Regions from separate parts of the Salinispirillum marinum genome, predicted to be linked through region 3. Evidence: predicted binding sites of a transcription regulator. Region 3 holds the regulator's gene; each other region holds the start of a gene.
The links. The regulator PhoB, encoded in region 3, activates phosphate uptake and scavenging genes when phosphate is short. The targets are predictions, from matches to a motif close to TGTCATANNNNTGTCANA.
Positions count from the first base shown of each region.

Region 1 (8,198 bases), on a different contig from region 3:
TCGGCGGGCAAGTCGTGCTCAAATTCACCTGCTTGCTCCCAGCGCACATCAAAGAAGCGTGGTTGAGTAGCCACGCCACTGACTGGCCCGGTTACACCCTTCAAGGAACCTGCCAACACACGCACTTTACCCACGGGCACATCCACTTCGGGTACATCGCTGGCCGGAATATCCTGATAGCGCGGGTCGATCATTTTGTCTTTCGCTGGCAGGTTTACCCACAGCTGGAAGCCCCACAGCAAGCCATTTTCCTGCTGTGGCATTTCTTCATGAATAATGCCGCGCCCCGCCGTCATCCATTGAATAGAGCCTGGCCCTAAATAGCCTTCGCTGCCCATGTGGTCACGGTGGCGCACACTGCCTTCGATCAGGTAGGTCACGGTTTCAAAGCCCCGGTGTGGGTGCGATGGAAAGCCCGCAATATAGTCGTTCGGGTCGTCTGACTTAAATTCATCCAGCATTAAGAAAGGATCCAAACGCTGCAAGTACGGGTTGCCGATAATGCGTGACAGGCTAACGCCTGCGCCGTCCTGAGTCGGCATACCTTTCGCCAAGCGGGCAACAGTTCTCGTGGTCATGATCATTACCTCTTCATTTGAGTGATGCGGTTAGAGTAGACCCTCTATCGGCACTTGAATAACGGAATAATCTGGCGGATGATTTCAAAAAGTTTGAATGAGTGCCGAACATGGCTCACAACCCGATTACCATCGACCTGATCAAAACACTCGACGCCATTGACCGACATGGGAGCTTCGCGGCGGCAGCCGAGCAATTGCACAAAGTGCCTTCGGCCCTGACCTACACATTGCAAAAGTGCGAAAAAGACCTCGACATCACCTTGTTTGACCGCAGCGGCCACCGCGCCGAATGGACGGAGAGTGCGCGCCATATCCTGAAGGAAGGCCGCCATATTCTGACTTCACTCGACAATTTGGCGCACAGTTCACAACGCCTTGCCGAAGGCTGGACGACCCAATACAGCCTCGCGGTTGATCACGTATTGGATTTCAGTCAAGTCGTACCGCTGCTCAGTAAGGCGCAGCTGGATATCCCCTGGGTGCCTATACATATTCAACAGGGTACCTTGTCAGGTACTTGGGAGTTACTGATCAATCATCAGGTGGATTTGGTCTTAGCTCCGAATTTGTCGAAGCCCAACGCATCGGGTATTCAGACACGCGTCATTGGCTCAATGCAAATGGTGCTGGCGGTGGCGGGAAGCCATCCCTTAGCGGCCATTGATCGGGCGATTACTGAAGACGACATGGCCGATTTCCCGGTGGTGACTGTGAAGGACACCGCTCGCCAAATCGCTCCATTGACCGCCGGCATTCGCAAGCGCAAGCGCGAAATCATGGTGCCGGACATGGCAACCAAGATCATCGCGCAGAAACAGGGGTTGGGTATCGGCTTTCTGCCCTTACATCGCATTCAAAAGGAAATTTTCGCGGGTGAGCTGATCGTCAAAGAACTGGTTGAACAACCGGATGTGGCGGACATTCAGATCGTCGCCGGTTGGCGACAAGGCGACAACGACAAAACCCACCAGTGGATGATGCAACACCTTGACCTCATTCAAATGCAGTCCATGCCCTAAGATGCCCTATTCATCTGCTCGGTGCTACTCTCGCAAGCAATGTCGAACGTACCAGCCAATATATTGCTGGCTGAATTCACGTCCGATTGGCGCACCCTGGCGTGGGGAGTGAGCGTGGGCGGCTTAGGCTTTATGTTGGGCTCCTTGGCGAACCTGATTGCGCTGCGACTGGCTCGCCAGCCCGGACTGTGGAAAGAATTTCATGCGTGGAGCCTACCCCTGTTTGCCGTCTCTCTGCTGCTAGGCGGGTGGCTTAACGCATTGCATTAACGGCGTAGCTCACTTAAACCAACGTCTCCGATCGGATAAGCGATGCAAGGCAAGATAAACCCCTCTCTTCGTGCTGCTTCGTCTAAACCATAGGGGGTACGGCCACGGTAATCGATATGTCCCGCCACCAACCGGTACCGACACACCCCGCAAGCGCCGTTAATGCAGGCTTTGCGCAGCGCCAATCCCTGTCCCAACAACGCTTCATAAAGCGTTTTGTCCGGCTCTATTTCGAACGCTTGCTGCGCGATGGTTAATGTCACCATACATTTATCCGTGCCAAACTAAGGAAACCGCCACCACAACCAACAATGCCGACATGCCCGCATCAAAAGCCCGCCAACGGGCTGGCGAACGCAGATAACTGGCCAGTTTCGGAGCAAATCCGGTGAGCGCGGTAAACCACGTAAACGACGCTAAACAAGCCCCCAATACAAACCACGGCGGCGCTGCCTGTTGCGCACCAATACTGCCAATCAATACCACGGTATCAAGATACACATGCGGATTCAGTAGTGTAATAGCTAGCGCAGTGCCAGCGGTTTTCCAGCGCCCACCCAAGCCCGTCGCCAAATCTGCCTGCAAGCCTGAAGTACCCTGCCATGCTCGCCACGCCGACTGGCTCGCTAACCACAATAACAACGCCACACCAAGCCATGTCAGCACCGGCACGAGGTCAGGCACAATCGCCTGCACCCAATGAATTCCGTAGACGCCCAAAATAATCAAACCTGCATCACACAAAATACACACCATGGCGATAACACCGCGATGTCCACCACGCATACTCTGGCTCAACACCCAAGCATTTTGCGCACCGATCGCTACGATCAAGCCGATGGTGACCACAAAGCCGGTTAACAGCGACCACAGCATAACTATCCCTCACCTTTATTTGGACAACAGTTTCATTTGGGCAAGATAGCAGCGTGGCGTATCATTAATCCAACACATAATTCTTCTGCATCATAAGAGTATCTAATGATTGATTATCGAGGTCTGCAAGCCCTTGCCATGGTGATCGAGCATGGCGGCTTTGAACGCGCCGCGCGTCACCTGTTTATCACACAATCGGCGGTTAGCCAGCGCGTAAAACACTTGGAAGCACTGATCGGCCAACCGGTTTTGATGCGCACTACGCCGCCCAAGGCCACAGCCATGGGCCAGCGTTTGCACAGCCACTGGCAGCAGGTACGATTATTGGAGGCGGGACTGGGCATTGCCAGCACGCCCAATCAACTCACGGTGCGTTTAACCGTAAACGCCGACTCGCTGGCAACCTGGTTACCCGAAGCCTTGGTTTTACCCGACCATCCCAATGTTTCTTTTGATCTGTTAGTGGAAGATCAGGCGGTTGGGCTGCGTCGGATGCGCCAAGGCGAGGTGATGGCGTGCTTATGCGCCAGTGCCGAACCGGTAAACGGCGGTCGCGTCGCCTTCTTGGGGTATTTACGTTACCGGGCCGTAGCCTCGCCCGAGTTTATTGCGAACTATGGGTTAAAGGACCTTTCCCGGCTACCGGATGCGCCCTGTTTGGTGTTTAACCGCGATGACCCATTGCAGCACGAATTTTTGGCGACGGTAGTGGGTGGAACACCCCAACGCATACATTACTGCCCCTCATCGGAAGGCTTTGTTGAGGCCACTCGCGTCGGCCTCGGCTACGGGATGATTCCAGAACTGCAATTCCGTGACTTGCTCGCCAGTGGCGAGTTGGTCGACGTTGTGCCCGGTTATGCCCTATCTACCCCGCTTTACTGGCACTATTGGCAAACGGAAAGTGATGTCATGCTGAACCTGCGTACACAGGTGATTAAGATCGCCAAACAGCGATTGTTGGCGGAAGCCTAAACACTACTACTCCATCGGCGATCGTTTCGGTAGCCAATGCTTCTGCATTTCAATAAAGGTTAAGGAGGCTGACCATGTAATGAGCGCAAAACCCACCAACGCTTCTGTTCCGAGCACAAACCGAATAGGCCCTTCCGCCCAAATATCACCATAGCCTACGGTCGTGTAGGTAACGGCCGACAAATAAACCGTATCCAAAAAGCCGACGGCGTAGTGTGCGTGTATCTGACCTGCACCATCGAACAGTAATAAAAACCAAACCAGCGCAGCAAAGAGCCAGATTTCAACCACATGCAGCGCCAATATGCCAAACATCAACAATACCATGCGAACCCGTGGAGGATACCCTGGACGCTCCATCTGACGACTAAACCACACAAACACTTCAAAATGCAGAATGACGATGACACCCACAAACAACAAGGTGCTGAGCGCAATTAAAAAATAGACCGGTTCCACTAACAGGCTTCTCCAACAGCATCAATTTATGACAACGCCAACAAAAGCATTGCGCAGGCCTACCGTAGCCTATGTGTGTTCTATCACGTATCCTACTGCGCATGCTTAATGGTTCACAATGGAAAACTGCATGAAACTGCACTACCGAACCCAAGGCGATGGCGAACCCGTCATCATTATTCACGGCCTGTTCGGCGATGGTCTGAACTGGGGCGGCGTCAGCCGTATTTTGAAAGACCACTTCCGCTTGATCTTACCCGACATGCGCAACCATGGTCGCTCGCCGCATAACAATGATATTCGCTATACCACCATGGCGGCTGATATTGCGGCCTTGATGGATGATCTTAATCTCCCCAAAGCGCATATTGTTGGCCATTCCATGGGCGGCAAAATTGCGATGACCTTTGCCCTACAACACCCGGAACGGGTAAGCAGTTTAACGGTGGTGGATATTGCCCCGAAACGATATCCCATACGCCACCGCGATGTATTTGCCGGTTTACTCGCCGTGGTCGAAGCGAAACCTCAAACGCGACAAGATGCTGAAGCGATCTTACAAGAACATATTCAAACCACGGATGTACGAACGTTTATCCTAAAAAACCTGGAGCGCACCGATCAGGGCTTCCAATGGCGGATCAACTGGCAGGCTTTGTATGGACACTACGAAGATTTAGCGGATTTTCCGGTTGAATCGGGGAAGTACACCGGCCCAACACAGTTTTTAGTCGGGGAGCTTTCCGATTACGTCAGCAAAGAAGACCAGCCCACCATTACGGGGCTTTTTCCCAATGCCAAAGGTCGAATCGTCGGCGGCACCGGACACTGGTTGCACGCGGAAAAGCCGGAATTAGTAGCGGAGTGGATTAGAAAGTTTATTTTAGCCGTATAGAAAACCGGGGAGGGACGAGCCCTCCCCGAGTGCTTTAGGCACCAATAACACCGCCATCTTCACGATAGATTGTGATCACCGATGAACGCGGCACACCATCACGACCTGCATTCGGCCAAGCGCCCGTTGGGTGCTGGATCCCTACCATCATGGCGCGATGGTCGTCACTGAACGTAATACCCGTCACTTCACAGCCAACCGGCCCCACCATAAAACGGCGGATATGGCCTGTTACCGGATCACCACACAACATCATGTTGTTGCCTTGACCGGCATAACGACCTTCATTGCTGAAGTTACCATCGGTTTGGATCCACAAGCGACCGAAACGGTCGAACGCCAATCCATCCGGGCTGTTGAACATATTCTCCGCCGTAATGTTGTCACTGCCGGCATACAGACCCGTTTGAGTTGTCGGGTTACCGGCCACTGCGTACAGGTCCCACCCAAAACGATCGGAAGTATGATCACCATTGTGCGGCGTCCAGCGTACAATTTGACCAAAATGGTTTTCTGCCCGTGGGTTCGGACCATTCGTCGTTTCCGCTGTACGGCGGCTATTGTTGGTCAAGGCACACAAGACCATAGGGGCTGAGGGGTGCACCGTGACCCACTCCGGACGGTCCATTGTGGTTGCACCCACGAAGGTCGCCGCCTCACGTGCCCGCACCAACACATCGGCTTCATCTCGGAAACCATTGCTGGGCGTTAAACCGTTGCGACCGAACGTCAGTTCCAACCAGTCGCCGCTGCCATTTTCGTTAAACCGTGCCGCATAGAGCGTGCCCTGTTCCAGCAGGTCTGCATTGCGTGAGGGATTGTTGGCGTCGTACAGATCACGCGACACAAACTTATAGATGAACTCGGCGCGCTCGTCGTCACCCATGTACACTACCGCACGACCATCTTTATTGATCGTCACTGCTGCGTTTTCGTGCTTGAACCGTCCTAACGCCGTACGCTTTTTCGGCGTTGAATTCGGGTTCATCGGATCAATTTCCACAATCCAACCAAACCGATTCGCTTCGTTCGGCTCTTGCGCGACATTGAAACGGCGCTCATGTGGCCACCACTGGTAACCGAAACCACCAGTGCTTAAACCATAGCGCTGCTGTGCCGGGGTGAACGTCGTACCTTCTGGCGCCCCAAAATAACCGTTGAAGTTCTCTTCACAAGTTAAGTAGGTGCCCCATGGCGTGCGGCTGGCACCACAGTTATTCAAGGTACCAAGCACGCGACGACCGGAAGTATCTTCCGACGTTTTCACATATTCTGTACCGGCAACAGGCCCGGTCAGTTCAAACTCACTGTAACCGTGTAAGCGACGGTTCAAGTTTGAGGACTTTTTATACGCCCATTCACCGTTACGGTTGCGTTCCAGCTCCACCACGGTGACGCCGTGCGCATACAGCCCACGCCGCACATCATCTGCGGTTTTCGCGGCTTCACCGTGCGTAAACAGGTATTCATCATTGTAGTATTCGCTGTTCACGGCCAGTACGGCCCGGTTGGGGTCCATTGACCCATCGGCGTTGGTCAGGTGGTAGAGCTCCATGCCATCTGTGTTGTCACCAAACTGGCCAGCTTGTGCTTCTGCATTGTTGCTGCGTGAGAATTCCGGTGCACCACGCAAAACCGGGTCACCCCATGACATCAGCACATCGTAACGGTAACCCGGCGGCAGCATGATGTCGTCTGCCGTGCTGGTGGGTATATTGTCAAAGCTCATTAACGTTGTGGCTTGGTTTACCGCCGCGGCCACGCCGGATACGCCACCCATGAAGGCTGTCGCACCCACTGCACCACCCATTTTCAACAGACTGCGACGACTGACCGCAGAATCAATTAAACGGTCAAATTCAACCGGCTTATTATTATCATCAACCATGTTATTTCCCCTGAAGTTTGGATTGAGCATTTACTCAAAAACGCAGGAGAGATTTTCTAGGGGCAAGTTGACAAAATGACGACGATTTTATGGCAATTTGACGACAGTTGAGATGTGAACGTTAACGCAACGTCCAGAAGATGACAGACACAAAAAAGCCGGCTAATGCCGGCTTTTTAACTTCAATTAACCTTTAAGGGTCAGATTAGAAGCTGTATTCAGCATATACAGTTGCTTTGCTAGCTTCTGAATCTTCATCAGCTACGTCGCCCATGGCGTATTCAGCACCATATTTAACGCCAGACTCAGTGGTGTAAGAACCACCAACTTCAGCTTCCAAGCCTTGGCCTTCGCCTAAGCCCATTTTGGCTTCGCCGTAAGCACCGATAGCGCCTTCAGCATAGCTCACTTTACCGAATACACGAGTGTCTTCCGCATCTTCAGTCAAGTCAGTAGCAAACCAGCCTTCAACAGTAATCGGAGCAAATGCAGCAGAACCACCTGCACGAACAGCCATACGCTCGTTTTCAGTACTGATAGAAGCTACTTGACCGTATACAGAGATAGTATCTGACACAGCGAATGTGGCTTTAGCAGCCCAAGCTGAATCGTCTGCGCCCGAGTTATTACGGAATGCACCTTCAATGGTCAAAGCATCAATTGGAGAAGCTTCAACTGCCACACCTAAACCAGTGATTGCGTCTACATCAGAGTTGCCGCCATCAGGCTCACGGTATTGGAAGTCAGCCCAAACTTGAGCTACGCCCAAGTCTTGGTGTACAGCGGCAGCGAAACCGAAATCGGCTACATCGTTACCTTCAGCTTGTACTTTCAGGCCTAAATCGGCAACAGTGTAACGTGCTGCTGATTTAACACCTAAGCCAGCATCTAATGCTGTTTCAGCGGCAGTATCGAAATCGGTTAAGCCTTCCAATTTACCAACGGTATCAGCGATGTCGCCAATTTGACCGAAAGAAACAGCGCCTTCGTCTACGCGCAAGTCAAATACACGAACATATCCGTTATTCTTGTCATTAGTAACTGACGTTGGCGACCAACCACTACCACCAGCCTTTTCATCTTCATGGATACCTACACGGATTTTACCGCTCATAGGGCCATGCTTCACAGTGGTAGTGATGTTGAAGTTGTACCAGTCTTCATCAGCTGCAGCATAACCAGGCAGTTGGTTTTCGCGGCTTTCAGCTTCCAAATCGAAAACAGTTTGAACACGC
Region 1 covers NZ_JBHSAL010000005.1:98,700-106,897, forward strand. Annotated here, with positions in the region: gene ACFOSD_RS13875 (pirin family protein) at 1-578, opposite strand, end outside; gene ACFOSD_RS13880 (LysR substrate-binding domain-containing protein) at 689-1,600, shown strand; gene ACFOSD_RS13885 (hypothetical protein) at 1,640-1,870, shown strand; gene ACFOSD_RS13890 (2Fe-2S iron-sulfur cluster-binding protein) at 1,867-2,136, opposite strand; gene ACFOSD_RS13895 (LysE/ArgO family amino acid transporter) at 2,141-2,746, opposite strand; gene ACFOSD_RS13900 (LysR family transcriptional regulator ArgP) at 2,852-3,721, shown strand; gene ACFOSD_RS13905 (ion channel) at 3,728-4,180, opposite strand; gene ACFOSD_RS13910 (alpha/beta fold hydrolase) at 4,311-5,075, shown strand; gene ACFOSD_RS13915 (PhoX family protein) at 5,110-6,963, opposite strand; gene ACFOSD_RS13920 (hypothetical protein) at 7,169-8,198, opposite strand, start outside.
Region 1: ACFOSD_RS13915 (PhoX family protein) is a predicted target of PhoB. The motif match lies at 7,052-7,069, and genes of this name have one in related genera.

Region 2 (8,198 bases), on a different contig from region 3:
CGGTACGATAGCCTTGCGTCCAGGTCACGTTTAAGCGGCCTAACTGATCATCTTCACGACATCCACCAGCATCGCCTGCGGTTGCACCACAATAACCAAATACTTCTGGGTTCAACAAGGCACCATTGGCTAACGACATCAAGTGTGGCGGCATGTCATCGCCTAAACGACGGGCAAAACCACTGTTGTGCACCAAATGCTTCACTCGGATTTCTTCCACAAATCCCTGGCTTAAATTGCCGCCATAAGCCGAATCGCTTGCCTCTTCCGGCCCCCAATAGGCGTCGTTGTCTTCGCCCCACGCTCGAGCATCACCTTCGTTTGCCGTCACAACATACTGGCGACCATTATGTTGGTAGCTGGTGATGGCATCGGGGTGGTAAGTGCCCATCACACCGGGCCATACTTGTATGTTGATGCCATTGTCGTCATCACTGACGTCCAAGCCGTTACCCGCTTGACCATGATCTTTAAAGCCTAGTGGCAACACATCCGTGACCACGCCACGCGCAATATCCACTTTCGCCAGCGCGTTATTTTCTTGCAGCGCGACCCATGCCGTGCGGCTGTCGGTGCTGACCGTGATGTATTCCGGTTCCAAGTCCTGCGCGACGGTGGCACGTGGCCCGAAAATACGCACACCCGCGGCACGCAATTCATCGCGACGCGCATTAAAAGCCACAAAACCTGCAGTACGCACAGTCATATTTTGCGGGTTGCTGATGTCCACAATGCTGATCGAGCCTTCAGGGTCTACCTGATAATCATCGCTCGGCTCACCTTCATTTGCGGTCAACACGTATTGACCATCCGGCGTAAAGGTTACCATGTCAGGCTGCGCGCCTACCCGCACATATCCCTGCAAGGTCAAGGTGGCGGCATCAAATAAAGCCATATATCCTGCGGCCGTTTTCGGTGACGACTCTACCGCGACGGCAACCCAGCCATCTTGCGCCGCAACGCTGTTTACCACGGCATTGGGTGCAACTTGACTGACCGTTAACGTATCAATCAAGGTCGGGTTTGCCGGGTTAGACAGATCAAGAACCGTGAGATTGCCCGCTTGGGCATTGACCACAAAGGCACGTTGGGTTGCGGCATCATAGGCGGTAATTTCAGCCGCACTTTCACCAAAAACGCCGGTACTGTAGCGCCCAACGAACGATAGCGACAAGGCATCATCGGACGATGATGGCGTTAATGCCGCACAACCCGACAATACCGCCGAGGCAACACCAACCGCCAAGACATTGCGTGACCAATTCATACGATTCTTATTCATGTAGCACCTATAGGGAGTGATTGAAAACCACCCAGTACCCTAGGCACCTTTGATGAACGTGCTATGACACATTCACGACAGTAAGGTGACAACGCTGACGTTCAGACTGTGCATATTTGTTTTGCCTCAATCGAAAACACCCCTGCAAAACAGTACTTTGGTATCTAAGCCCGATACGCCGATCCTTATACGATGCTGTCTACACATGTTAAGTATTTTCATAAGGTATCCATTATGCAAAAAACGATAGTCAGCCTCATCAGCCTAGCCCTTATCCTCAGCCAACCTGTTTTTGCGGTACCACCCAGTGACAGCAGTTGGGAACTGGAAAAAGAAAAAGACGATATCACGGTGTATCTACGCCAAACCGAGCTGTCGCCCATCAAGGAGTTTTATGGATATACCACGCTTTCTACCACCACGGAGGAACTGCTGTCATTGTATATGGACGCGGAAGCATGCAGCCAATGGGTTCCTACCTGCGCGCTGTCCTTCCTGGTTGACCAACCATCCGCCAACGAATTCACGCTGTATCAGCAGTTAAAAACACCCTGGCCCTTGAAGAATCGGGACTATTTGTTCACCAACCACGTGACAACCTATCCGGACACTGGAGAGGTTGTCATCGTCTTCTCCGATATCCCAGACTCCAGCCAATACGACGGTTGCTGTACCCGTGCGGTGCGATATCAAGGTCAATGGCGTTTTATACCCAATGGAAATGAGCAGGTTACTGTCATCTATCAGAACAGTTTCGATCCGGGCGGTTTTCCTGCTGCTGTTGTGAATTCCGCGATCGTTGATATGCCGATCGATACATTGGTCAACATGCGTCGTCTACTCGAACAATAAGCACAAAGAAACGAGGAAAAAATACTATGAACAGTCCAAACACATCACGTTCCGACCAAGATCGTCCGGTGAACCCAAGGATCGTGCTTGCTACACTGTGGACAACTTTGCTGATGCTGTATTTGTACGCCGATGTATTGTCGCTCTATGTACCCGGCCATCTGAACGAGATGATCGACGGGTACATGGGCCCCATAGTGGCCTCGCAAACCAGCCTCATGCTGGCCGCCGTATTGATGACTCTACCATCGCTTATGATTGTGTTGAGCTTGGTGCTGTCCTACACCGCTAATCGCCGCAGCCAGATTGGCCTAGGCGCGCTGTACACACTGGTAAATGTCGGTAATGTGATCGGAGAGGACTGGTTGTATTACCTGTTCTTTGGTGCGGTGGAAGTGGTACTTACCGTAAGCATAGTCGTATATGCCGTCCGTTGGCGCGTTGGCAAGCACTAGAATGCGCCGAGGACGCATCAGGCGTCCCCTTAAAAGCGGAGGGTTCGGTCAGCCTCCTAAGGGTACCGTTCGGCGCAGGAGCGTAGCCCTCTGTGCGAGGCTGTTATTCTGCGCTCAACGCCAAATCAGCGTTGCCATCCGGCCCGTCTTGCCGTCGCGGCGGTAAGAGAAGAAGCGCTCTTTATCCGTCACGGTGCAATATTCGCCCCCGCTGACCGAGTGAATACCGAGGCGGGTCAGGCGCTGTCTCGCCAAAGCATAGATGTCGGCCAGGTATTTACCATTCGAGCGCTCTACAAAGCACAATTCTGCCTTGGGGTCAGCCGCCATAAATGCGGCACGGACTTCCGCACCGACCTCAAAGGCTTGCGGGCCAATCGCCGGCCCAAGCCATGCCGTCAATTCATCCGGTCGAGCCCGAAAATGCCCGGCCAACGCTTCAATGACACCGTCACACAAACCACGCCAGCCCGCGTGTGCCGCACCCAATTCTTCCCCATCTTTTGAGGCGATCAACACGGGCAAACAATCGGCGGTCATGATGGCTAAGGGCACGCCCGGCTTGTTCGTATAAGCAGCATCGGCCTGTAAGGTGGCGTCCTCCGGCTCCAAAAACCGCATTACCTGAATACCATGCACCTGACTGAGCCATTGCGGCACAGCCGGCAATGCCAATATATCCGCCAAGCGGGCTCTATTGCGCTGTACAGCGGGCAGATCATCGCCGACATGATGAGCCAGATTAAAGCTACTGTAGGGAGCTTCACTGCTGCCACCCAGCCGCGTTGTGGTAACTGCATTCACACCGTCCGGCAAGTCATGCCAATCGGGTCGTAAAATACCTTCAATAATCGTCATTAGGAGACTCCGTAGCCATGACCGTCAGCAAGCTATGCATGTCAGCAGGCAGATCAATCTCCCACTCCATCCACTCGCCGGTTTCCGGATGAAACAAGCCCAACGCTTTGGCATGCAAAGCCTGACGTTTGAACGATTGCAGGGTAGTTTTCAGCCGGTCGGATATATCCCGAGGGAAGGAAAATTGGCCACCATACACCGGGTCCCCCACCAACGGGTAGTGAATATGATCCATGTGCACGCGAATCTGGTGCGTTCGGCCCGACTCAAGCTTCAATCGTACATGGGTGTGGTTGGCGAACTTCTGCAACACGCGATAGTGGGTAGTCGCAGGCTTGCCCATAGGCCGCACCGCCATCTTTGTGCGCTGCGTGCCGTGCCGACCTATGGGTTCATCCACGGTGCCGCCGCCGGTCATCACACCTTTGCAGATTGCCTCATATTCGCGTGATATTTCCCGATCTTGCAGGTCGCGTACCAGTGCGGTTTGGGCTTCAATGGTACGCGCCACCACCATCAAACCCGTGGTGTCTTTATCGAGCCGGTGCACAATTCCAGCGCGCGGTACGCTGGCAAGACTAGGATCGTAATGCAACAAACCATTCAACAAGGTGCCATTCGGTGTGCCTGCACCAGGGTGAACGGTAAGCCCAGCCGGTTTATTGATCACGATGATGGATTCATCTTCGTAATGAATGGGAAAATCCACTGGCTCGGCGCGCCATTCGCTGAATACTTCCAACTCGGCTTCAACGCGCAACCATTCACCACCGACGAGTTTGTCTTTGGGCTTGGCGGGCTTGTCGTCCACCAGCATTTGGCCGGATTTCAACCAGTTTTGCAGGCGAGACCGCGAGTACTCGGGAAACAGTTGGGCCGCTATCTGGTCAACGCGTTGGCCGCCCATCGTGATCGGTACTTGGGCGTCCATTTCAATCAATTCTTGCATGGGTGTTGCAGCCGTATTGTGGTTTAATGACGCCCATTGTATTTGATTTCGGGTATTCAGGGAAAAACATGTTCCAACGATTTTCGATCACGCTGGTTGTCTTGCTGTCCGTCGCCCTTGTGGGTTGCAGCAATAACCCTATTCGCATCACCACCGAAGCCGACAGTTACGAACGCGCCAAGGTGATGCTTGACGATGAACGCTACTTTCAGGCCATTGAACAATTAGAGGCGATGGAGAGTCGTTTTCCGTTCGGCGCCTATGCAACACAGGTTCAACTCGACCTTATTTATGCAACCTACAGCGACCGGCAATTCGATGTGGCGCTGCGCCGGGCAAATCGGTTCATCCGCTTACAACCGGCGCACCCGGAGGTGGACTATGTCTACTATTTGCGCGGGTTGATTAACTTTGGCATGGCGGAACGCACGGCAGGTCTATTAAGCACCCGTAATCCGGTGGACCGTGACGTCAGCGGCTACGAGCGCACATTCTCCGAGTTACGCGAATTTCTCACGCTTTATCCCGACAGTCAGCATGCCCCGGCAGCGAAGGGACTGATGCAGATATCGCGCAGCCGGTTGGCTGAACATCATCTCAACGTGGCGACGTACTACTATCAAGTAGAACGCCCGGAGTCTGCGCTGACGCGACTTGACCGTTTATTTCAAAATTTTGGTGGCGAACCGGCACAGGAAGCGGGTTTAGCCCTAGCGGCGCGCAGCTACGAAATGGCCAACGAACCCGAGAAAGCAGCAACCCTAGTTGCTCTACTTAGCGAGCACTACCCGGACTCCACGCTGGTACGTGATGGTGAATTAGTCGCCGACTTCCGCTTTCGCCGCCCATGGTATTTCTGGGCGACACTTGGCCTTGTTGGCTAGCCAACAAGACAACATTATTAAAGAACCCGCAGTATTTTCGGTTGCCACTCGGGCTGGGATTGCCAGCTCTGCGTGCGCAGCCGCACCACCAAAGCACCAGCGGCTAAGCCGACGATAGCCCCCAAAAAGGCCATGCTGTCATTTCCCCACAGGGCATCGAACACGAGCGCTCCGATCAACAAAGTAAGCAGCGGCACAAGATACAACCAAAAAGAACCGACCAGGAAGGCTCGTTCCGGAATACCAATCAATACCGCCTGCCCCGCCAGCAAGATGCGCTCTGTTGGGATGGACAAATAATTTTTCTGCGCTTGGGTATCGTTGCTGATGACTTTACCCATCAGCGATTGCCCGCAACCCGCCCGAGCCGAGCATGTCTGACAGGCGCTACTGCGGATGGTTTCTACCCACACACGACCCTCTTCAACGGCGACGACGGTTGCTTGTTCTTCCATCATATAATCGAACTGCCTTACTGTCTGTTTGATCAATGTTTTATGACCAATTAGGTTATTTTCGCCAATTACAGCCGCTTTTTCTATGGCTATACTTACCGCCCCGAACACAACATAGGATACGGCATGGCGGCCACCCTAGAATTTGATGTACTTATTATTGGGACCGGCGCGGCTGGGTTGACCTTGGCGCTCAGTTTGCCCGATCATCTGCGTATTGCGCTGGTGAGTAAAGGTAATTTAGGCGGCGGCAGCACCGAATGGGCGCAGGGTGGCGTTGCTGCCGTACTGGAAACCGGGGATTCCGTTGACGACCACATACAGGATACCGCCATCGCCGGTGCCGGGCTGTGCCATCCAGACGCAGTGCGTTTCACCGTAGAGAATAGCAACGACGCCATTCGTTGGCTGGTAGACCAAGGCGTCCCCTTCACCCCAGATGCTGCTACGGAACTCGGCTTGCACCTTACCAAAGAAGGTGGCCACCGCCGTCGGCGCATTGTGCATGCGGCAGATGCCACCGGCTATGCCATTACCGCCACCTTAACGCAACAAGTACAACGCTGCGCGCATGTTACCTTGTTGGAACATCACACCGCCGTTGACCTGATTACCACTGAAAAGCTCGGCTTGAAAGAAAACAATCGTTGTGTGGGGGCCTATCTTTACGATCAAACCGCTGATCATGTCGTAACCTGCCAAGCGGGCCATGTTGCGCTGGCCACGGGTGGAGCCAGCAAAGTATACCTGTACACCAGCAACCCCGATGGTTCTACCGGTGATGGCATCGCCATGGCGTGGCGGGCCGGATGCCGGTTGGCGAACATGGAATTTAACCAGTTTCACCCGACGTGTTTATATCACCCGCACGCCAAGTCCTTTTTGATTTCGGAAGCCCTGCGTGGCGAAGGCGGTAAACTGCGTTTACCCGATGGTTCGCGCTTTATGCACCATTTTGACGAGCGCGCCGAACTCGCGCCGCGCGATGTGGTGGCGCGCGCTATTGACCACGAGATGAAACGCCTAGGAGCCGACAGCCTGTTCCTGGACATCAGTCATCTACCTGCAGACTTTATTGCTGACCACTTCCCCACCATACAACAACGTTGTTTGGACTATGGCATCGACATCACGCGAGACCCAATTCCTGTGGTCCCTGCTGCCCATTACACCTGCGGCGGCATCATCACCGATCTGCACGGGCGCACGGACATTGAAGGCCTGTACGCGATCGGCGAATGCGCCCATACCGGCCTGCATGGCGCGAACCGTCTGGCCAGCAACTCCCTGCTTGAATGCTTGGTATTTGCCCGTGCGGCCGCAACGGATATTCAGTCCAAGCCTACGCCAAACACTATCCATGTCATTCCCAACTGGGACGAAAGCCGCGTAACCGATTCGGATGAAGATGTGGTGATTGCCCACAATTGGGACGAGTTGCGCCGCTTTATGTGGGACTATGTCGGCATCGTACGCACCAGCAAACGGTTGATTCGAGCCCAGCATCGGGTGCAATTGCTGAAAGCAGAAATTCAAGAGTTCTACAGTAATTACCGCATCAGCAACGACTTATTGGAATTGAGGAATCTGGTGGCCATTGCCGAAGCCATCATTGAAAGTGCCATGCGGCGAAAGGAAAGCCGAGGGTTACATTACACGCTAGACTACCCTGACAGCTTAACCGAGGCCAGTGATACCATTCTGACGCCTCTGACGCCGATCAGGGGTCGCTGAGCTCATCGGTCGACCCCGACCGACTAAAGCGGACACAGATCATCAGCCGACGCCATTCGTCAGCGGAACATTCGTCTCGGAAGATCCAGACATGGCCTCGTCGCTCAGGATGGGGAATACCCACCATGCCTAGCAGGTGAAACGCTGATCGAGCGGGTGCCAGGCGCCACGCATTTTGGTGCATGAACCACCAGCGTTGACGCTGAAAACGAACCTTTAGAGGATATGGCTTCGGCCAGGACGTCTGCTGCCACCACGCCCAAGCAAACACGGCACACAAAAGCGAAAAAAGTACCGGCCAAAGCACCCCGGACGACCATAGACCTTGCCGGCTTGCCGAAACCATTGCCCCACACAGCACGAAGCCAACCACCCAGCGTAAACTTGAACGCCAGCGACTTGGATAATATCGCACGGCAACGTCTACCGAACCCACGGTGGCGGCTTACACTTTACCTGCGTGGGCCAGAATCAACTCAACGATGCGTTTTGTATCGGCATCGGCAGGTGGCACACTCTGCATCAATACATTGAATAAATCTTGGTCTTCGCCTGCAATGAACTGCTCATAGCGCGCTTGATCGTCCGCGTCCAGCGTTGGGTAGACCTCCTTTATGAACGGCACCAACAATAAATCCAACTCCAACATGCCACGGCGGCTGTGCCAGAACAGACGGTTCAATTTTTCTTGGCTCACTTCAGATGTGCTCAATGGAACAATTCCTCTCG
Region 2 covers NZ_JBHSAL010000008.1:70,273-78,470, reverse strand. Annotated here, with positions in the region: gene ACFOSD_RS15585 (choice-of-anchor I family protein) at 1-1,282, opposite strand, end outside; gene ACFOSD_RS15580 (START domain-containing protein) at 1,517-2,134, shown strand; gene ACFOSD_RS15575 (DUF6326 family protein) at 2,161-2,589, shown strand; gene pgeF (peptidoglycan editing factor PgeF) at 2,704-3,447, opposite strand; gene rluD (23S rRNA pseudouridine(1911/1915/1917) synthase RluD) at 3,434-4,396, opposite strand; gene bamD (outer membrane protein assembly factor BamD) at 4,465-5,280, shown strand; gene ACFOSD_RS15555 (SoxR reducing system RseC family protein) at 5,298-5,738, opposite strand; gene nadB (L-aspartate oxidase) at 5,862-7,469, shown strand; gene ACFOSD_RS15545 (protein YgfX) at 7,456-7,884, opposite strand; gene ACFOSD_RS15540 (FAD assembly factor SdhE) at 7,915-8,181, opposite strand.
Region 2: ACFOSD_RS15585 (choice-of-anchor I family protein) is a predicted target of PhoB. The motif match lies at 1,345-1,362, and genes of this name have one in related genera.

Region 3 (8,198 bases):
TCGATGTCGGCGTTCGGGTCAACACGCAAACGGATGATAGCCTGTGCGGTATCCGGCAAAGGGGGTACTTCCAAGGTTTCTTCCAGGCGCTGTTGAATGCGCTTGGTGGTAAAACGTGAAACTGAAGCGTGAATGGCTTCACGATCCAAGTCGAACAAGCTCAGTTCGTAATCCAAGTCGGTATTAGGCACCTCTTCCGAGAGCGCTAAACGTAAGGTACGCGGATTCTTTTGCAAATCCTGGTGGCTATCCAGCTCCAGCAAGGTGTGCCGTTGGCCGCTGTAGATGTAGCACCTTGGCAGGTGCTCCACGCTCTGGTCGATCAGGGTTTCGATACCCATCAACCCATCTAACGCGGGCAAGGTCTGTAAACCGTGCTCGCGCATCAATCGGGTTTGTTCTAATGGAGATAACGCCTGCAAATCACGCCCGGTTTCCGCGCGCACACGGCTAAGGCTGAGCAAACGGTTCGCCGGTAGAAATACCTGCACTTTGCCTAGCTGATCGGCCAATAAAATGCATTCCACGGGCATTTTATCGCGCGCGGCTCGCTTGGTGTGGACCTGTACTTGAATTTGCTTTTGCAGCAAATATTCACGCACGGCAATGGGAATATGGTCGATATCTGTCATAGTTTCGGCTGCTGAACTCATTCGCTTGTTCCGTTGCTGTCTTTAGTCTAGTCGCAAATTGGCACGTGCACACAAAAAGAATACACCACCTAATGAAGACAGCCTGAGATCACTTCATTAGGCATCAAGCAGGAGCTAAACCGTTCCGATCCGCCTGATCTGCCCTTATCAACTGGTTTAGACTTTACCATAATTCATATCACTTGCATGCCAGCGCGCTAACAATAAAGTGACGGCGTCCGGATACTGCTGCTCCATTGTCTCGGCTACGTCTTTCACCATGGGCAGCCATCGCTGGTCACGCTGCAAATCTGCAATTCGAAAACTGGCCTCACCCGTTTGCCGCGTTCCCAGCACCTCACCCGGCCCCCGCAGCAATAAATCCTGCTCGGCTATTTGAAACCCGTCATTGGTCGCGCGCAAGGTATTCAGACGAGCTTTTCCGGCTTGCGACAACGGGGGTTGATACAACAACAAACAAAAGCTGGCGGTAGCTCCGCGCCCCACCCGCCCACGTAACTGGTGCAATTGTGACAAGCCAAGACGTTCGGCGTTTTCAATGATCATCACTGAAGCATTGGGGACGTCGACACCGACTTCAATGACGGTGGTCGCTACCAGCACATGCACATGGCCCGCTTGAAAATCCGCCATGACAGAGGCTTTTTCTTGCGCCTTCATCCGGCCATGAATTAAGCCGACCCGATAAGGCTGCAACGCCGCCGCGAGCTGCTCATAGAGTTCGGTTGCCGCTTGCGCTTCTAATTCTTCGCTGTCTTCAATCAGCGTACACACCCAATAAACCTGACGCGCTTGCGCACAAGCAGCGTGTACCCGTTCAACCACATCGGTGCGCTGGGCATTACTGACCACGGTGGTCACCACCGGCGTGCGTCCGGGGGGCAGTTCATCAATGACCGACACATCCAAGTCCGCATACATGGACATAGCCAGGGTACGCGGAATAGGGGTAGCGGTCATGATCAATTGATGCGGCACACGGCCTGCTAACCGACCTTTTTCCCGCAAGCTTAAGCGTTGATCCACACCGAACCGGTGCTGTTCGTCCACCACGACTAAACCCAGTCGCGCATAGTCGACGTCATCCTGAAACAGGGCATGGGTGCCGACGACGCACAGCGCTGTGCCCTCAGCAATGGCCGCCAAAATAGGAGCACGTTGCTTTTTGGTTAACTTACCCAGCAACACCACCACCGATACCCCTAAGGGCTCTAACCATTGCGCCAGGGTGCGGCCATGTTGTTCGGCCAACAATTCCGTGGGGGCCAATAAGGCCGTCTGCCAGCCTTGAGCCATCACACGGGCCATGGCCATCATGGCAACCAGTGTTTTGCCGGAACCGACGTCACCTTGAACCAAACGCAACATCGGCACGGGACGGGCGAGGTCACGATCGATTTCTTGCAGCACACGTCGTTGCGCGCCGGTCAAAGGAAAGGGCAGGCGCTGCAAGAGGTCTTTGACGAGAGTACCCTGCGGGTGAAAATCCGGTGCTTGTTCCGAGCGCAAACGGGCCCGAATTTGTCGTAGCCCCAAATGGTGGGCCAACAACTCTTCCACCACCAAGCGCGCAACACAGGGGTGCTCACCGCTTTTTAAGGCGTCGGGGTCTGTCCCCACCGGCGGGTGATGCAAAAAACTCAACGCGGCACCTAAATCCGGCAACTGCCAGCGCTGGCGCAACGGCTCTGGTACCAAATCCGGTAATTGCCCGCGCCGGGCAAGCCATTGCAACGCCTGATCGATCAATTTTCGCCAGGTGCGCTGGGTTAAACCATCCGTCGTCGGGTAGACCGGCGTGAGTTGCCCATCTGGCGCGGGCAACGCATTGAGTTCCGCCGCAACAACATACTCCGGGTGATACAACTCCAAGCCTGTCGCGCCGCGCCGCGCTTCGCCAAACACCTGTATCGCAACGCCCGGCTGCAAGGCGGCTTGCTGTGCTTTATTGAAATAAAATAGACGCAGGCCCACTTCTCCGGCGTCGTCTCGTACCTTAACCAAGAGTGAACGACGACGGCCAAATTGCACACTCGCCCGGCTGACGGTGCCGCGAATCAGGGCGCGTTGGCCGGGGCGCAGCTCACCCAAAGGGCAAAGGCGGGTACGGTCTTCGTAACGCAGGGGAAGGTGAAACAGTAAGGCAGGCAGGTCCGGAATCCCTAGGCGATGCAATTTTTCCTGCACACTGGGACCAACACCCGAAAGTTGTGTCAGGGCAAGTGCCGCATCACCGGCGCCGGCCATGTTAGAATTTCCATCTCAATTGTAGATTGTAGCGCGCCCGTTCGGGACCAAAATAGCTGTTTTCCACTACACCTTCAACGTAGGTAGGCCCTAAAATGCGCACCCCAAGGCCACCTTTGATCACGGCCACATCCGGGGTCAGACGGGCCCAAAAGCCATCACCTTCCTCCCAAAAATTGACCGCACCGAAACCCAGTAACGCATGCACATAATCGCGCCATAAGGGAATATCGTATTTACCGTAGAAGGCCAGTTGCTCTTGCCCGCGATTGGTGCCCCACTCTAATTCGTTGTATAGCTCAGGGCCGCCCCAACCGAAACCGTAATAGATGTCCTCGGTAAAGGCCGCATCATTGATGCCAACGTAAACATAGTTATCAGCCAGCGTGTGCAGGGCACTGAACCAAAGCAAGCAGGCAAACACATAACGCATCCGTGGGGTAACTCCAAAAGCGCACATCGAATTCTGAGGGATTGGTGTTGCGTCGTCGACAGGAGCTGTCGCGTCAAGCTGACGCCCCTGTCGACCCTACCGCAAAGGCGGGATTACAGCTCGTTGAATCAGTTAACCGAATCTTTCAACGCTTTACCAGGCTTGAAGCCCACGGTGCTGCTGGCAGGAATTTGAATCGCGGCACCTGTTTGTGGGTTTTTACCCGTACGAGCACTGCGGTCTTTCTTCTGGAATGTGCCAAAGCCCACCAGAGTTACCGCATCGCCTTTCGCTACCGCGTTGGTAATTTCATCCAGAATCACATTCAGGACATCGTTTGCTTTGTCTTTGGTCAGCTCAGCGCGCTCCGCGATGGCAGCAGACAGTTCCGGTTTACGCATACAGGACATTCCTCTGATTATTGTCTTTTTAAATGGTGTTCCAGATCGCACGATCCGGTTCGGTGTCCATTCTTGACGCCTCAGTGGCGCGCCGTCAAGGGGGAAAGCGTGCATTCCTGCGGAATTTGCTCATTTTGCGACGCTTTAGACGAAAAATGTGCAGGCTGAGCGCTCTGAGCCGCGCACCAGCAGGCATGGCCTTTTCCCTGTCACACCAGTAAACTGCGGCGCCAACGGAGCCACAGTTTTTGTTAGGACGCCATGCCCAGCCATTCTTTACACGCATCCATTTCCCAACAACGCTGGTCTAAACGGCTGCCCATGGCGGCGGAAGAACGTGCCTGGTTAACCGATGCCGGGTCACTCACCGAAAAACTGGTGGCACACAGCCAAGGTCATTTTGCGGTTGAACTTCTGGCGCAACAACGGCGATGGACGCACCCCGGGCAGCCTAACCCCACCCATCATGCGCAAGGGCTTTATTGGTGCCGGGATGTGGTGCTGCATGGACGAGGCAAGCCTTGGGTACAAGCCACCACACTGGTACCCGTGCACCAAAGGGCGCTGATCCGACGGTTACAGCGCTTGGGGCGTCGACCCCTAGGTGCATTTCTGTTCCAACAACCTAACCTTAGACGCTTGCGCATGGACTACGCGCGTTTGACGCATGGCTTGGCGCGGCGCAGTTGGTTTACTATGGGCCCGCATGAGATCATCTTAATTGAGGTGTTCTTACCCGATTTTTTTGCGTTGCCGGAAAACCACGAATCATGATGAATGACTTGCGCGAACGTCTATCGCTCTACATCACCCTCAGTCGTCTGAATCGACCGATTGGTATCTATTTGCTGCTATGGCAAACCCTTTGGGCGCTCTGGTTCGCCGCCGATGGCGTACCGCCGCTGCACGTGTTGGTGGTGTTCATCTTGGGTGTGGTGTTGATGCGGAGCGCCGGATGCATCATTAACGACTACGCTGACCGCAACTTGGATGGTCACGTTGAGCGCACCCAGCACCGCCCGTTGGCGACCGGGCAAATCAGCAGCCGGGAAGCGCTTGGCGTGGCGGCAGGACTCACCTTCTTAGCCTTTTTGCTGGTGTTGACCACCAACGGGACGACCGTACTCTGGTCCTTCGGTGCCGTGGGTTTGGCAGCGTTATACCCTTTTATGAAGCGCTACACGCATTTGCCGCAAGTGTTTCTCGGCATGGCCTTTTCCTGGTCGGTTCCGATGGCCTTTACGGCGCAAGGTGAGGCTGTCAGTGCACTGGCCTGGCTGATCTTCGCCAGCAACGTACTGTGGATCGTAGCGTATGACACCCTGTACGCCATGGTGGACCGTGAAGATGATCTGAAAATTGGTATTCGATCGACCGCCATTCTTTTTGGCGATGCAGACCGCTTAATGGTCGGCGTATTACAAGCCTTGTTCTTGTTCGGCATGATACTGGTGGGTCGCCTGAGCGACAGTGGCGCACTGTATTACTTAGGTCTAGCTGCCGCAGCCGCCTTGTTTGCGTGGCAACACCTACGCATTCGTGACCGTGATCGGGCGGCCTGTTTCTGGGCATTTTTGCACAATCACTGGGTGGGCTTGGTGATCTTCGTTGGCCTTGTTTTGGACCGCGCGCTCAAGCATTTATGGTGATAAAACCACCCTTTTGTTGACACTCTCATGAAAACGGTCATATTTCTGACATAATTCCGCAGTGTAATGGTCATCTACGAATGAACCAGCTACATAGGCGAGGTCAAGAATGTCAGGTAGAACCATTTTGGTGGTGGATGATGAAGCCCCCATCCGTGAGATGATCGCGGCAGCGCTCGAAATGGCGGGGTATCATTGCCTTGAAGCGGAAGATGCATTGAGTGCACATTCCATGGTGGTCGACCAGAAGCCGGATTTAATCCTGCTGGACTGGATGCTGCCTAACACCAGCGGCATTGAACTAGCCCGTCGCCTCAAGAAAGACGCACTCACCGGTGAGATTCCCATCATCATGCTCACCGCAAAAGGTGAGGAAGATCATAAAATTCAAGGCTTGGAAGCGGGTGCGGACGACTACATCACCAAACCCTTCTCACCACGCGAGTTGGTGGCCCGCTTAAAGGCGGTGTTGCGTCGGACCACCCCGATAGGCGTCGACAGCCCGATCGAATTGCGCGGCCTGCGGCTGGACCCCGGTAGCCACCGGGTGACCTCACATGGTCACAACCTCGACATGGGGCCTACAGAGTTTCGTCTTTTGCAATTCTTCATGACCCACGCCGAACGCGCTTATACGCGTTCGCAATTGCTTGATCAGGTGTGGGGCGGTAACGTGTATGTGGATGAACGCACGGTGGATGTGCACATTCGCCGATTGCGAAAAGCACTGGGCGAAGAGCATAGCCAAATGGTGCAAACCGTGCGTGGTACTGGCTATCGCTTCTCGGAAAAGGTTGAGCAGTCTGAATGATGAATATGCCACGCAGTGCAGGGCTCCGCAAAGCGTTGTTGTTTTATGGCCTGATCGGCCTTCTCGGCTGGCTACTGGGCTGGACACCATGGCTTTTGGCACTCGCCTTAGCCTTGCAGTTGATCTGGTCGCACTACCAAATGCAACGCACCCTGACGTGGCTACAATCGTTTGACGACAGTGAACCACCGCGCGCTAAAGGCGAGTGGGGGAAGCTACTGGACTCCCTGTGGCATTTTCGTCGCAACCACCGCAGTGAATTACGAAAATTACAAAACAGCTTACAGCGCGTACAGCGCACGGTGGAAAGCCTGTCCGACGGCTTAGTGATTATTAAGCCCAATGGAGAAATGCAGTGGTGGAACGAGGCAGCGGCCGTCATGCTGAATCTGCGGCCCGGTGATGAAGGACAAATGCTCACAAACTTGGTGCGGGACCCCGCCTTTGTCGAATTTTTTGACCGCAATCGAGATTATGTCGAGTTTGTCTGGACCAACCCCCGCACCGGCAGTTTCCTGCAGTTCACCAACAACCGACATGCGGCGGGCAACCGCTTGTTGATGGTGCGAGACATTTCCCGCTTACGGCAGCTGGAACAAATGCGGCAGGATTTCGTGGCCAATGCATCACATGAACTGCGGACGCCTTTGACCGTACTGCAAGGCTATTTAGAAACCTTTGCCGACCTCAGTGATGCCCTGCCGGAACGGTTACGCAAAGGGGTTGATTTGATGCTGGCACAAACCAAACGCATGGCGAATTTGGTCAACGACCTTTTACTGCTCACCCGTTTGGATTCCATTGATAAGCCGGTCGATGCTAAACCGGTCGATATGAACGTATTACTCAACAGCATTTTGACGGACGCACGTGCCCTAGCCAGCGAAAAAGGGCATCGGTTCGAACTGCATTTGGATAGCCCGGTAGCGCTACTCGGCGTTGAAAATGAATTGCGCTCGGCCTTCTCAAACCTGATTTACAATGCGGTGAACTATACCCCGGCCGATGGTGAAATTGTGGTGCGCTGGCGTCACGATGCGCAAGGTGGTTATCTATCCGTTACTGACAACGGTGTGGGCATCGACCAAAAGCACTTACCGCGTTTAACCGAACGCTTTTACCGGGTCGACATTAGCCGGTCGTCTTCCACCGGCGGCACCGGTTTGGGCTTGGCGATTGTGAAGCATGTATTGATGCACCATGGCGCGCGCTTGGACATTGACAGTCAATTGCGACGGGGCAGCACCTTTACCTGTTGCTTTCCCGCCAACCTGTTACAGACAGACGCCAGCGAGTCGGCCGACGACTAACGAATTCGTGCAATCAATTTCGATAAATCAGCAAATTTTTCCGGGTCTTCATCGGTTAGCTTGAAGTTCAGCAAAAACTCGTCGCAATCAAAGTGTGCGTTGGCAGCTTGCAAGGAATAAACAAAGCCGTTGAGCCTTGCCACTGCGCCATCACTGTTCAAGGCGATATCGAATACTGCCTGTTCAAACAGTTTCGGCAGGCGTGGCGTACGCGGTAATCGTACCAGTGCATTGTTTAAATTAATGTCTTCCAGGTGACCGCTGAGCGTGGTGTCCGCCAAGCGGATGTCGGCCGTGATGTTCACTTTTAAGCGGCTGGCTTGCACCTTTTCTACTTTCGGCCCTGTTGGTGCTGATGCAGCGGCCGCTTGTGCCACCAATGGGTCTTGCACTTTGGTCGGTGCTGTTGCGCTAGCGGCCGCCGGTTTGGCGGTAGCTCCCGTGCCCGCACCGGCCAATAACGCCTCTGCCCCCGAGCGGTGCATGCCTGCGGCTTTATCCGGCCCGGCATTGCGGTTACCCAGCATGCGCTGCAATTCTTCTTTGTGCTCACGGCTCAAGGCTTTCAATACTTTCCGCAGCAGCTGTTCACTGGTGAAGGGCTTACCCACATAATCCGTCACCCCGGCTTCAACCGCTTTTACGACATGGCTTTTGTCCCCTCGGCTGGTCACCATGATAAAGGGCGCCGGTG
Region 3 covers NZ_JBHSAL010000001.1:1,162,737-1,170,934, reverse strand. Annotated here, with positions in the region: gene ACFOSD_RS05475 (aminoacyl-tRNA deacylase and HDOD domain-containing protein) at 1-632, opposite strand, end outside; gene recG (ATP-dependent DNA helicase RecG) at 810-2,900, opposite strand; gene ACFOSD_RS05465 (hypothetical protein) at 2,902-3,333, opposite strand; gene ACFOSD_RS05460 (HU family DNA-binding protein) at 3,462-3,734, opposite strand; gene ACFOSD_RS05455 (chorismate--pyruvate lyase family protein) at 3,996-4,508, shown strand; gene ubiA (4-hydroxybenzoate octaprenyltransferase) at 4,505-5,383, shown strand; gene phoB (phosphate regulon transcriptional regulator PhoB) at 5,493-6,194, shown strand; gene phoR (phosphate regulon sensor histidine kinase PhoR) at 6,191-7,504, shown strand; gene ACFOSD_RS05435 (response regulator) at 7,501-8,198, opposite strand, start outside.